2 regions of the Arthrobacter sp. LAR12-1-1.1 genome follow, and region 2 is predicted to be linked to the other one. Evidence: predicted binding sites of a transcription regulator. Region 2 holds the regulator's gene; the other holds the start of a gene.

Region 1 (6,205 bases), on a different contig from region 2:
CTGCCCGGGCGCGGACGTCTGCCGCTTCGTTGAGCTCGTGCCCGGCATGACCCCGCACCCATTCGAAGGTGTACTTGCGGCCCACGAGCGCCTGGTCGATTTCCTTGAGGAGGTCCACGTTCAGCACCGGCTTGCCGTCGGCCTTGCGCCAGCCCTTGCGTTTCCAGCCCGGCATCCACTTGGTCACGGCGTTGATGACGTACTGGCTGTCGCAGAGGATCAGCAGGTCTTCCCCGGGTACGTGTGCCGTCGCCCGGAACAGGTCCAGCACCGCCATCAATTCGCCCTGGTTGTTCGTGCCGTGGGGCCAGCCACCGGCCCGCCAGCAGTCGTCATTCACGTACCAGGCCCATCCGGCCGGGCCGGGATTTCCTAAGGCCGAACCGTCGGCCGCTGCTGTAATCGTCACTGACCTATCCTGCCAGAGACTGCCGACACCCAGCGCAACGGCTGCGGGAGGGTGCTGGCCGGAGGCTGCGTTAAACCGGCAACGGCGGCCCCACCCGAAGGTGGGACCGCCGTCGTCGAACAGCCGGTGGAGGCTGGCGCGGGTGGTTAGAAACCGCCCATGCCGCCCATGCCGCCCATGTCGTCGCCGCCGCCCATCTGGGCGCCAGCCTTCTCGGGCTTGTCAGCTACAACGGCCTCGGTGGTGAGGAACAGGCCGGCAATGGAAGCCGCGTTCTGCAGGGCAGAGCGGGTTACCTTGACCGGGTCGTTGATGCCGGCGGCCAGCAGGTCGACGTACTCGCCGGTGGCTGCGTTGAGGCCGTGGCCTGCGGGCAGGCCGCGGACCTTGTCCACTACGACGCCGGGCTCGAGGCCGGCGTTGAAGGCGATCTGCTTCAGCGGGGCGTCGATGGCAACGCGGACGATGTTCGCGCCCGTTGCCTCGTCACCGGAGAGCTGCAGGTTCGCGAATGCCTTGGCGCCAGCCTGGATCAGGGCAACGCCACCGCCGGCGACGATGCCCTCTTCGACAGCAGCCTTGGCGTTGCGGACGGCGTCCTCAATGCGGTGCTTGCGTTCCTTGAGCTCGACCTCGGTTGCGGCGCCGGCCTTGATGACTGCAACGCCGCCGGCCAGCTTGGCCAGGCGCTCCTGCAGCTTCTCGCGGTCGTAGTCGGAATCCGAGTTCTCGATCTCGGCGCGGATCTGGGACACGCGGCCGGCAATCTGGTCGGCGTCGCCTGCACCTTCGACGATGGTGGTCTCGTCCTTGGTGACAACAACCTTGCGGGCCTTGCCAAGGAGTTCGAGTCCGGCGGTCTCAAGCTTGAGGCCGACTTCCTCGGAGATGACCTGGCCACCGGTGAGGATGGCGATGTCGGCCAGCTGCGCCTTGCGGCGGTCGCCGAAGCCCGGGGCCTTGACGGCAACGGACTTGAAGGTACCGCGGATCTTGTTGACGATCAGGGTGGCCAGGGCCTCGCCCTCGATGTCTTCGGCAATGATCAGCAGCGGCTTGGAAGACTGCATGACCTTTTCCAGGACAGCAACCAGTTCCTTGACGTTGGAGATCTTGGAGTTGACGATCAGGATGTACGGATCCTCAAGGACCGTTTCCTGGCGCTCGGCGTCGGTGACGAAGTAAGCCGAGATGTAGCCCTTGTCGAAGCGCATGCCTTCGGTCAGCTCCAGCTCGAGGCCGAACGTGTTCGACTCCTCGACCGTGATGACGCCTTCCTTGCCGACCTTGTCGAGGGCTTCGGCGATCAGGGCGCCGATCTCGTTGTCGCCGGCGGAGATGGACGCGGTGGCGGCGATCTCTTCCTTGGTCTCGATTTCCTTGGCGGAGGCCAGGAGCTCGACGGTGACGGCGTCAACAGCCTTCTCGATGCCGCGCTTGAGGGACAGCGGGTCAGCGCCGGCCGCGACGTTGCGCAGGCCTTCCTTGACCAGGGCCTGTGCGAGCACAGTTGCCGTGGTGGTGCCGTCGCCTGCGACGTCATCCGTCTTCTTGGCAACTTCCTTGACCAGCTCGGCGCCGATCTTCTCGTAAGGATCGTCCAGCTCGATCTCCTTGGCGATGGAAACACCATCGTTGGTGATCGTGGGGGCGCCCCACTTCTTTTCGAGGACGACGTTGCGTCCCCGCGGGCCGAGGGTGACCTTGACGGCGTCGGCGAGGATGTTCAGGCCCCGCTCAAGACCGCGGCGTGCCTCTTCATCAAATGCAATGATCTTGGCCATAACGGCAGTAGTCCTTTCGGGACAGTCGTTAAGAATGAACCTTCGCTGTGGTGCCCGCGACGGACGATCCCTACCCCGCGGCCTCTGTATGCCGCTGGGTCCGGGATCTCACCCCAGCAAGGTGTTCCTTTAGCTCCTGGACCGGCTGCCCCACTTCGCGGCCGGGCGGACCGGGCGTCGTGTTAGCAGTCAGTGCGCTGGAGTGCTAAATCAATAATTAGCACTCCCCCGGGGAGAGTGCAAGCAGTGCCCGGCCCGAACCGCCCGCCACGCGGGCACAATACGCTAGGAGCGATCAGCCGCCACTGCTGCTGGCGGTCTCCGTGCCACTCATTGTGGGCAGGTTGTCCTCGCCGTAGGTGTAGACCCTGTGGTTCGCTTCGGTGATGTCGCCGTGGGAATCAAAGTTGATCCGTCCGGACTGGCCGTCATAGTCCGGGCGCTTGCCTGCCCGGAGGACGTCGACGCAGCCCTTGTAGCTCGTGCACGGCTCGCTGGCGGGCTGGCCGCCACCCGCGGCATTACCGCCTGCTGCCGCAGCTCCGCCGGAGACAGCCACGAGGGACGCCGCGATGGAGGTTCCGGCGTCGTCTTCCGCCGCCGCGGCAGCGACGGCGGCGAGGATGACCGCGTCGTACGTCTCGGCGGCAAACACCATGTCCTTCAGTCCGGGGTCAACGGCAACAAGGTCCTTCTGGAAGGCGGCCGAGGGGAACACGCCGGGCAGGACCCCGCGCGCGCCGTCGAGTGCCCGCGCGCCCAGGCCGGAGCCATACCGGCTGACTGCCGCGTCGCTGAGGACAAGTTTCTTGCCGGCGAGGCCGGCATTGTTCAGTTCGGCGATGGCACCCTGCGCGCCGTCGCGCGAGACCAGGACGACGGCGTCGGGATTTGCGGCCTTCGCGGTGGCGGCGGCCTGCTGCGCCTGGCCGGCGGTGAACTCCGCGTCCGCCACGACTTCCAGTCCGGACTGTTTCGCCGCACCCGCGACGGCGGCGGCGACATCCTTGCCGTAGGCGCCGTCCTCGTGCACCACAGCCAGGGTCTTGGCGCCGCCGTCCTTGGCCAGCTTGGCGAGGACAGAGGCCTGGGCGACGTCGGCCGCCGAGGTGCGGAAATAGTAGCCGCCGCTCTTGTAGTTGCTGAGCGCGCTGGCAGAGTTGGCCGGTGAGATGACAGCCACCTTGGCGTTGGCCAGCACGTCGATCGCGGCCGGGGCACGGCTGGAATCGGTCGGACCGATAACGACGTCGGCCTTGGCGGCAACCAGCGCTTTCGCCTGGGCGGCGGTGTCAGTGCTGATGGTTTCCGGCAGCAGCTCCACCGGTTTGCCTTTGTGGCCGCCGGCGGCGTTGATCTCCTTGACGGCGAGTTTGGCCGCCGCGAGCTGTGGGGCGTTGAGGAAGTTCTGCCGCCCCGTGTTGTCCAGGATCAGGCCGATGCGCAGGGTGCCGTCACCGCTCGCGTCTGCGCTGGCCACGCGGGCGCTGCCTGCAGGACCCAGGCAGCCCGTCAGGGCCACGGCCGCGAGTGTGCCCGCCGCCAGGGCGCGGCCCAGCGGCAAAGCTCCTTCCGGACGCCCTGCCGCGTTCCGCGGGGCGTTCTTGACGGCAACCAGTGCCACTAGGCGGGCCGGACGCTTTCAGCCTGCGGGCCCTTTTCGCCCTCGCCGACTTCCAGCTCCACCCGCTGGCCCTCGTCCAGGGCGCGGTAGCCTTCCCCGACGATCGCGGACCAGTGCACGAAGACGTCGTTCTCGGAACCGTCCACGGTGATGAAGCCGTAGCCTTTTTCGGCGTTGAACCATTTGACGGTTCCCAGTGCCATGGTGTCCACACTTTCAGCTAGCTTGCGTGCGGCCCACCTCGATGTGCACCGCGGACTGCGAAGAGAAATCCGCAGATACTGTACCCACAGCGTCCCTCAGGAACGCCGACGGCGGGCAGGTCCTCCCCCGAATAGTTATTGAGGCGTAACCGGAATAGTTACTGGAAGCCGGGGCCGAGCACAACCACAAGGGGCAAGTTGAACTCGGCGGAGTCCACGAGGGTGTCGATGCCCAGGAGCGTTCCGAGTGCCTCCGCGTTGCCCTTCTGTTCCACGCCGCTGTAGAAGATCACCGACGTCTGCTGCGGGACGCCGCCCCAGTTGCCCGTCTGGCCCAGGATCCAGCCGTCGGAGCTGATGGTGCCGCCGACCCGGTTGGCGAGGCCAGCGGTGGTGGTCCCGTTGTAGACCGTCACCGGCGCCGTCTTGTCCACACCGGCGGCAGTGGCGCTGGGCGTCGCTGTGGGTGCTGCCGCGGGGGCTGTGGCGGCAGGTTCCGTGCTGGCCGGCGCCGGGCTCGTCGGCGCGGGGCTGGGGCTCGCGGGGCTCGTTGCGGACGCGCTGGCGGTTGCGTTGTCACCGACGGCCGCGGCCTGGCCAGCGGAGAATCCGAGCTTCGGCAGGATCAGGAACGCCACCAAGCCGATGGCCAGCGCTACGAAGCCGGCCGCCAAGATGGGGGTCAGGCTCCGGCTGCGCGATTCGGCGACGGCCCGGTGGACACCCTGCCGGGCAGAGGTCTCCGGGACCCGATCAAATTCATCCCGAGCGTATTTGGTCATGGTAAAACGACGTCCTTGCTGATTTCAGACGGGGTGCCCGAGGCCGGAAGCGGGCGCAACAGGACGTGCGCATCCGGCTGCGCGTGACGCGACTTTACGAATCTGTTCCCAGACGACGGGCAGTGCGGGCACGTTGGCGTGATGTACGTAGTCTACGCAATCTCTTGACCAGCATGGGATCGTGGGCCAGCGCATCCTCGGTATCAATCAGGGCATTGAGGATCTGGTAGTAATGCGTGGCGGAGAGATCGAACAGCTCGCGGATGGCCTGCTCCTTTGCCCCTGCGTACTTCCACCACTGCCGCTCCAGGGCCAGCATCTGTTGGTCGCGGGCGCTCAGCGGAGACTCCGCGGACACCTCGTCCAGGCTCGTGCCGGCAGCGGAGAATCCGGCAAAATCCCCCGCGAGCACGTGCTCTTGCGCTGCTTCGGCCACGACACACTCTCCCTGTTTGCTTCCGAAAAACCGGCTGGATCCGGTAAAAAGCCATTCCCATGCTACGGCCGAATGACAGGGTTGTCATTCGGCGGGGTGCCGGGGCGGACTTCGTCTGCGGAAGAATGGGGCTGTGGCTGATTCCGAGTTTGATTCCGACGCGCTGTTCGAGCTGGAACCCGCCGCCGACGGCCCCAGCTTCGCGGACCTGGCGCGCCGGCCGCTGAGCGAGCTGGTCGCTCCGGACTGGGCGGAAGCGCTGGCGCCGGTGGAGGCACAGTTGCGGGAGGCGCTCACCTTCCTCGCCGGCGAAGTGGCCGCCGGGCATGGCGTGCTGCCGTCGCCGCCAAATCTACTGCGGGCCTTCCGTCAGCCGCTGGCTGGTGTCCGGGTGCTGGTGGTCGGACAGGACCCCTACCCGACGCCGGGGCACGCCGTAGGGTTGTCCTTCGCCGTGGACGGCGCCACCCGGCCGATCCCCCGCAGCCTGGCGAACATCTACAAGGAACTTCAGGCCGATCTGGGCGTCCCGCCGCGCGTCCACGGGGACCTTGGCCGCTGGGCGGAGCAGGGCGTACTGCTGCTGAACAGGGTGCTCAGTGTCCGGGCAGGCGCGGCGGGCTCGCACCGGAACAAGGGCTGGGAGGCCGTCACGGCGGCCGCCATCCGGGCCGTCGCGGACCGCGCATCCGCCGCCGGCGCGGGCCGTGCTCCCCTGGTGGTGATCCTGTGGGGGAAGGATGCCGAGTCCGTGCGGCCACTACTGGGATCCGCTGCCGTGATCGCCAGCGCCCACCCCAGCCCGCTCTCAGCCTCGCGCGGTTTCTTCGGGTCCCGGCCCTTCAGCCGGGCCAACGCCCTGCTGCAGGAACAGGGCAACGGGACGGTTGACTGGGAACTGCCGCCGCTGCCGTAACAGGCTTCCGGCCGGGAGCTCCGGCCAGGGTTCTTGGTTAGGCTTACCTCA
Region 2 (6,205 bases):
GCGGCGCCTCCCAGGACGCCTACGCCGCCACGGCGGTCGCGGAAGTGGAATTCGCCGCCGAGGCCCTGAATCGCAGCGGATTGCCCGCGCGCCCCCTCAGCACGGTCTTTTTCGGCGGCGGCACGCCCACGCTGCTGCCGGCCGAGGATCTGGCGCGCATACTCACGGCCGCGATCGGCGCCTGGGGCCTGCAGCCCGGCGCCGAGGTTTCCACCGAGGCAAACCCGGATTCCGTCACGCCCGAGTCACTGCAACTGCTCGCCGACGCCGGGTTCACCCGGGTGTCCTTTGGTATGCAGTCGGCCGTGCCGCACGTCCTGAAGGTCCTGGACCGCACCCACACGCCCAGCAGGGTGCCCGAAGTGGTGCGGTGGGCGCGGGACGCGGGGCTCGCGGTCAGCCTCGACCTCATTTATGGGACGCCGGGGGAGTCGCTGGATGACTGGCGCTTCTCACTGGAGACTGCACTGTCCTACGCCCCCGACCACATCAGCGCCTATGCCCTGATTGTGGAGGACGGCACCAAACTTGCGGCGCAGATCCGCCGCGGCGAAGTGCCGGAAATCGACGACGACGACCACGCGGCCAAGTACGAACTCGCCGACGAGCTGATTTCCGCGGCCGGGCTCGCCTGGTACGAGGTCAGCAACTGGTCCCGCACCCCCGAACAGGCCTGCCGGCACAACCTCGCCTACTGGCGGGGGGACGACTGGTGGGGCATCGGACCCGGGGCGCACTCCCACGTCGGAGGCGTGCGGTGGTGGAACGTCAAGCACCCCACCGCCTACGCCAACCGCCTCGGCGCCGGGGTCTCGCCCGCCGCCGGACGCGAAACGCTGGACCCCGAAACCCGCAACGTGGAACGCGTCATGCTCGAGGCCCGGCTGAACTCCGGACTCGACATCCCCAGCCTCGGCGGCCTCGGGGACACGGGCAGGCACGCCGTCGCGGGGCTGATTGCCGACGGCCTCGTGGACCCCGCGGCCGCTTTCAAGGGCCGGCTCATCCTTACGCTCAAGGGCCGGCTGCTGGCCGACGCCGTGGTCCGCAGGATCCTGCCGGACTGAACGGCCGCACCTAACCGTGCGGCCCGACTAAGCTGCCGCACACAACGATGAAGCCGCACAAGAAGAGCCGGCCGCTACCCCTGGTGGGAAGCGGCCGGCTCTTCTTGCTTGGGTCCGGGCTGGGCTATTTGATCCAGCGCAGGTTGAACTCGTACCGGTGCGGCTGGCCACGGTTGACGTGGATGCCTGCCGCCACCGAGAAGCACGTCACGGCGATCCAGATCACGGTGGCGAGCACGGCGAAGAGGTTGCCCACCACGGGAATGAACACCAGCAGATTGGCGAGCACCGCGGCGATGGTCGGCGGCAACGTGAAATTGAGGGCTTCCTTGGATTCCTGCGCCGTGAACGGGCCGCGGTCCTTGAAGATGAGGTAGATCAGCAGCGACGGAACGCAGCCTAGGATGCCGCCGAAGTGGGCCAGCGTGGCCCATTGCCGGTCCTCGCTGGCCGTCAGCGGCAGCGCATTTGCCGGAACGCCATGGTACGGGGGCTGACCTTGGCCGGCCTGGTTGCCCGTGTGTTCGCGTGCGTTATCTGCCACGGTATAGCCCTTCGGATTGCGGTGATGCGTTGCTGCCTGGGTTGTGCCTGGAATAGCCGGAACCGCGCTGGGTGCGCGGCCGCCGTTCCAAGAATACTTGCTCGGGCGCGGAAATGGAGATCAGGGAGTGTCCGCCGCGGCGGACTAGGGCACGGTGAGGAAGTCAATGACCTCTTCCACGCGGCCCAGCAGGGACGCCTCCAGATCCGCATAGCTGCGGACAGCCCCCAGAAGTTTCTGCCAGCCGAGGCCGATGTCCTCCTTCGTGGAGTGTGGCCACCCGAATGCCATGAGGATGCCGGTCTTCCAGTCGACGCCGCGCGGGATCACGGGCCACTGCTCAATACCCAGGACCGCGGGCCGGATGGCCTGCCACACGTCGACGTAGGGGTGGCCCACAATCAGGACGTTGCCGGCGGCGCCCGGTGACGCCATGACGGCGTCGGCGATCCGTGACTCCTTGGAGTCGGCCACCAAGTGGTCAACGAGCACGCCGAGGCGGCGGCCCGGGCCCGGCCCGAACTCCGCCACGGCGGCCGCGAGGTCGTCAATGCCGTGCAGCGGTTCGACGACGATGCCCTCCACACGGAGGTCATCGCCCCAGACCTTCTCCACCAGTTCGGCGTCGTGCTTTCCTTCCACCCAGATGCGGCTGGCCTTGGCCACCTGTGCGCGGTGCCCCGCCACCCGCACCGAACCCGACGCCGTGCGGCCGGCACCGGCGGCCGGCGCCGCCTTCTTCGGGGCCGGCGGCATCAGCCGGATCGGCTGGCCGTCCAACAGGAAGCCAAAGCCGAGGCGGAAGGAACGGGACTTGCCCCGCCGGTCCTCCAACGCCACCACGTGCATGCCGCCGGATTTTTCCACCCGGGTCACGGCACCCACCCAGCCGGACTGGACCTCCTCGAGGACCATCCCGCGTTCCACCGGGACTTCCGGCAACTGGGTCTTGGCGGGGGCGGACAGGTCCTGGGGTCCCCAGTTCTGGTACGACATCTCTACACGCTTACTTTGCACTCGGAATGTACGGCGGTCGGTGGAACTCTCCGGGGCCGGAACCGGACCGCGACGGCGCGGCAACGGCAGCGGCTGCCACGGTCTCGGCACCGACGTGACGGGAATCGCGATCGCGAGGGCCACGCCTGGAGCGAATCCAATGCTAACAACGCGGCGACTCATATTAGACTGGTTAGCACTTAGGCATGTCGAGTGCTAACCCTTGTCCCGAAGAGGGCCGTCTCAGTATTACTTCTGGGTACTGCTTCTGGGCGCGAACCGGACAACGCGGGCGGCACCGACTGCGGGACAGTCGATTGGAGGTGGAGCGTGAGCGAACCGCGCAAACTCGAAGTGCTGCGCGCCATCGTGGAGGACTACGTCCATTCGCGTGAGCCCGTTGGTTCCAAAGCGCTCGTTGAGCGGCACCATCTTGGCGTGTCCAGCGCCACGATCCGAAATGACATGGCGGCGCTGGAGGACGAAGGCCTGATCACGGCACCGCACACTAGCGCAGGCCGGATCCCCACCGACAAGGGCTACCGGCTTTTCGTTGACCAGATTTCAGCGGTGAAGCCATTGTCTTCGGCCGAGCGCCGGGCCATCCAGGCGTTGCTGGAAGGATCCGAGGACCTCGACGACATCCTCGACCGGACCGTGAGGCTCCTCTCCCACCTGACCAACCAGGTCGCCGTCGTGCAGTATCCGCTGCTCAGCCGAGCCAAGGTGCGGCACATAGAATTCGTGCTGCTGGCCCCCCGGAAGGTGCTGATTGTCCTCATAGCGGACACCGGCAAAGTGGAGCAGCGCGTCATCGACGTCGGGCAGGACCTTCCCGACGACGCCCTGGCGGAGCTGCGTACACGGTTCCTGGCGAGCCTCTCCGGAACGCCGTTGAGCCTGCTGCCCCAGCTTCTGCCCACGGTCGTCGCCAGTGGCGCGCCGGCGAGCCGCGGAGCGGCCCAGGCCCTGGCCCGCGGCCTTGAAGCCCTGGCCACGAGCAGTCGCGAAGAGCGGATGGTCATGGCCGGTACCGCGAATCTGGCACGCTCCAATGTGGACTTCCCGCTCAGCATCGGCCCCGTGCTGGAGGCGCTCGAGGAGCAGGTGGTCATGCTCCGCCTGCTCAGCGAAATGGCCGAAGACCCGCGCGGCGTAACCGTCAGCATCGGCCGGGAGAATCCGTACGTCGGTCTTGCCGAGGCCTCGGTCGTGGCCACTGCCTACGGGCCGGACGCCACGGCCAAGGTCGGCGTCCTTGGACCCACCCGGATGGACTATCCCACCACCATGGCCGCCGTCCGCGCGGTGGCCCGTTACCTTTCGAGGATCCTGGGGCCCTGACGGGCCCGGGACCGAACGCGACTTCTTGCCCCACAGGCAGTGCCCCACCGGCAGTATGAAAAGGAAGAGATACACACTTTGAGCAGCCACTATGACGTTCTTGGAGTCTCCCGCGACGCAACGGGGGAGGAGATCAAGAAGGCCTACCGGAAACTGGCCCGGACCCTGCACCCGGACGTGAACCCAGGAGAAGACGCCTCGGACCGGTTCAAGGCCGTCACCCACGCCTATGAGGTCCTCTCCGATCCGCAGAAACGCCGGGTGTATGACACCACCGGCAACGAGAACGGCACCGACAACGGCTTCGGTGGCGGCAGCTACTCAGGCCAGGGCTTCGCCTTCCAAGACATCTTCGAGACCTTCTTCGGGGCGGGCGGCGGCCAGGGCGGCCCGGCGTCCCGTGTCCGCCGCGGCCAGGATGCGCTGATCAGCGTCCGGATTGACCTGCGCGACGCGGTGTTCGGCGTGAACAAGAAGCTTGAGGTCGACACGGCTGTCGTCTGCCCCACCTGCGAAGGCTCCTGCTGCCGCGAGGGCACCCACCCGGTGCGCTGCGACATCTGTGGCGGCAGTGGCCAGGTCCAGCGCGCTGTGCGCTCCATCCTGGGCCAGGTCATGACCTCGGCGCCCTGCGGGTCCTGTGAGGGCTTCGGCACCGTCATCAAGGACCCCTGCAACGAATGCAGCGGCCAGGGCCGGATCCGCAGCCGCCGCTCGCTGACCGTCAAGGTACCGGCCGGCGTCGGCACCGGCACCCGCATCCAGCTGTCCGGCCAGGGCGAGGCAGGGCCCGCCGGCGGTCCGGCGGGGGACCTGTACGTGGAGATCCGGGTCAACAACGACGCCACGTACGTCCGCGACGGCGACGACCTGCACGCGAGCCTCAACATCCCCATGACGGCCGCCGCACTCGGCACCGAAATTAGCCTCGACACCTTCGACGGGCAGCAGGAGATCGACGTCAGGGCCGGCACCCAGTCGGGCGAGATCATCACACTGCGCGGCCTTGGTGTCACCCACCTGCGAGGCCACGGGCGCGGTGACCTGAAAGTGCACCTGCAGGTCGAAACACCGGGCAAGCTCGACGCCGCCCAGGAAGACCTGCTCCGCCAGCTGGCCAAGCTGCGCGGCGAGCACTTCACGGCCGGAAAGCTCGCGGCCAGCGGCGGCGTCTTCGCTAAACTCCGGGACAGGCTCGGTAACCTGTAGCGGTGAGTAACCCGGTCTTCTTCACCGCCCCCGGCACCTTGGACCAGCAGGTCCCCGGCTCCGCCTTCGTCCTGGAGGGCCCTGAGGCCCGCCACGCCGTCACCGTCAAGCGGATCGCCGTCGGCGAGGCCGTCGACATCGCCGACGGCGCGGGCAAGCGGCTGACCGGCACGGTGACCGCCGCCCTGCCCGGCGAGCTGACCGTCGAGTGCCTCGAGGTTGCCAACGAGCCGCGGCCCGGGACCCGGCTGGTCCTGGTCCAGGCCCTCGCCAAAGGCGACCGTGACGAACTTGCGGCCGAAACGGCCACCGAGCTGGGCATCGACGCCGTCATTCCCTGGCAGGCGGAGCGGTCCATTGTGCGGTGGAAGGCTGAACGGGCCGCGAAGGCGCACGCCAAATGGCAGTCGGTGGTGACAGCAGCAGCCAAGCAGGCGCGCAGGGCCTGGATACCGGAGGTCCGGGCGGCAGTGGACGGCGCCGGTCTGCAGGCGGCCGTGGCGGCCGCAGATCTCGCGGTCATCCTGCACGAAGATGCCGTCCGACCGCTGCGGCACGTACTCGAATCATGGCTGGCAACCGCGCAGCCCGGCGACAGCGGGTCCCGTGAAGTGCTGCTGATCGTGGGCCCTGAAGGCGGCATCAGCCCGCGGGAGGTGACCCGGTTGTGCGACGCGGGGGCGGTCACGGCCCTGTTGGGCCACCATGTGCTGCGCTCGTCCACCGCGGGGCCCGCCGCCACCGTACTGGCCAGCGACATCCTCGGCCGCTGGTAACCGGCGGCCGGCGTCGTCGCTTCTTGACGCGCAAGACCATTTGACGCGAAAGACTATTTAACCGTGAAGCCGCGGGTGTCCTGGAACACTTCCTTGGCGCTGTCCGACGCGTCCACCTGGGACACCCGGACCTCGTAACGGCCCGGGCCGAGGTTCACGGACAAGGTAAACAGCCCGGACTTGACGGAGTCGGCCGAGGCCGTGGCGTTGCCGTTGAGATAGGCCGTCTTGTCGTTGTCGCCGTCACCGTCGACTTTGAGGATCGCCCA

What was found. Region 2 encodes HrcA, which represses chaperone genes, less so after heat shock. Its sites were predicted from a motif close to TTNGCACTCGNNNNNNNCGAGTGCNAA; they were not measured.
Region 1: groL (chaperonin GroEL) is a predicted target of HrcA. The motif match lies at 2,376-2,402, and genes of this name have one in related genera.

Annotation. Positions count from the first base shown of each region.
Region 1 is NZ_JBEGIG010000045.1:4,732-10,936, reverse strand. Features, by position in the region: gene MRBLAR12_RS18675 (ribonuclease HI family protein) at 1-409, opposite strand, end outside; gene groL (chaperonin GroEL) at 556-2,193, opposite strand; gene MRBLAR12_RS18665 (ABC transporter substrate-binding protein) at 2,489-3,757, opposite strand; gene MRBLAR12_RS18660 (cold-shock protein) at 3,817-4,020, opposite strand; gene MRBLAR12_RS18655 (LytR C-terminal domain-containing protein) at 4,179-4,802, opposite strand; gene MRBLAR12_RS18650 (DUF3263 domain-containing protein) at 4,897-5,238, opposite strand; gene MRBLAR12_RS18645 (uracil-DNA glycosylase) at 5,372-6,154, shown strand; gene MRBLAR12_RS18640 (siderophore-interacting protein) at 6,205-6,205, shown strand, end outside.
Region 2 is NZ_JBEGIG010000001.1:737,836-744,040, reverse strand. Features, by position in the region: gene hemW (radical SAM family heme chaperone HemW) at 1-1,067, shown strand, start outside; gene MRBLAR12_RS03465 (DUF4870 domain-containing protein) at 1,192-1,611, opposite strand; gene MRBLAR12_RS03460 (DUF3097 domain-containing protein) at 1,756-2,607, opposite strand; gene hrcA (heat-inducible transcriptional repressor HrcA) at 2,938-3,951, shown strand; gene dnaJ (molecular chaperone DnaJ) at 4,030-5,160, shown strand; gene MRBLAR12_RS03445 (16S rRNA (uracil(1498)-N(3))-methyltransferase) at 5,163-5,936, shown strand; gene MRBLAR12_RS03440 (GerMN domain-containing protein) at 5,990-6,205, opposite strand, start outside.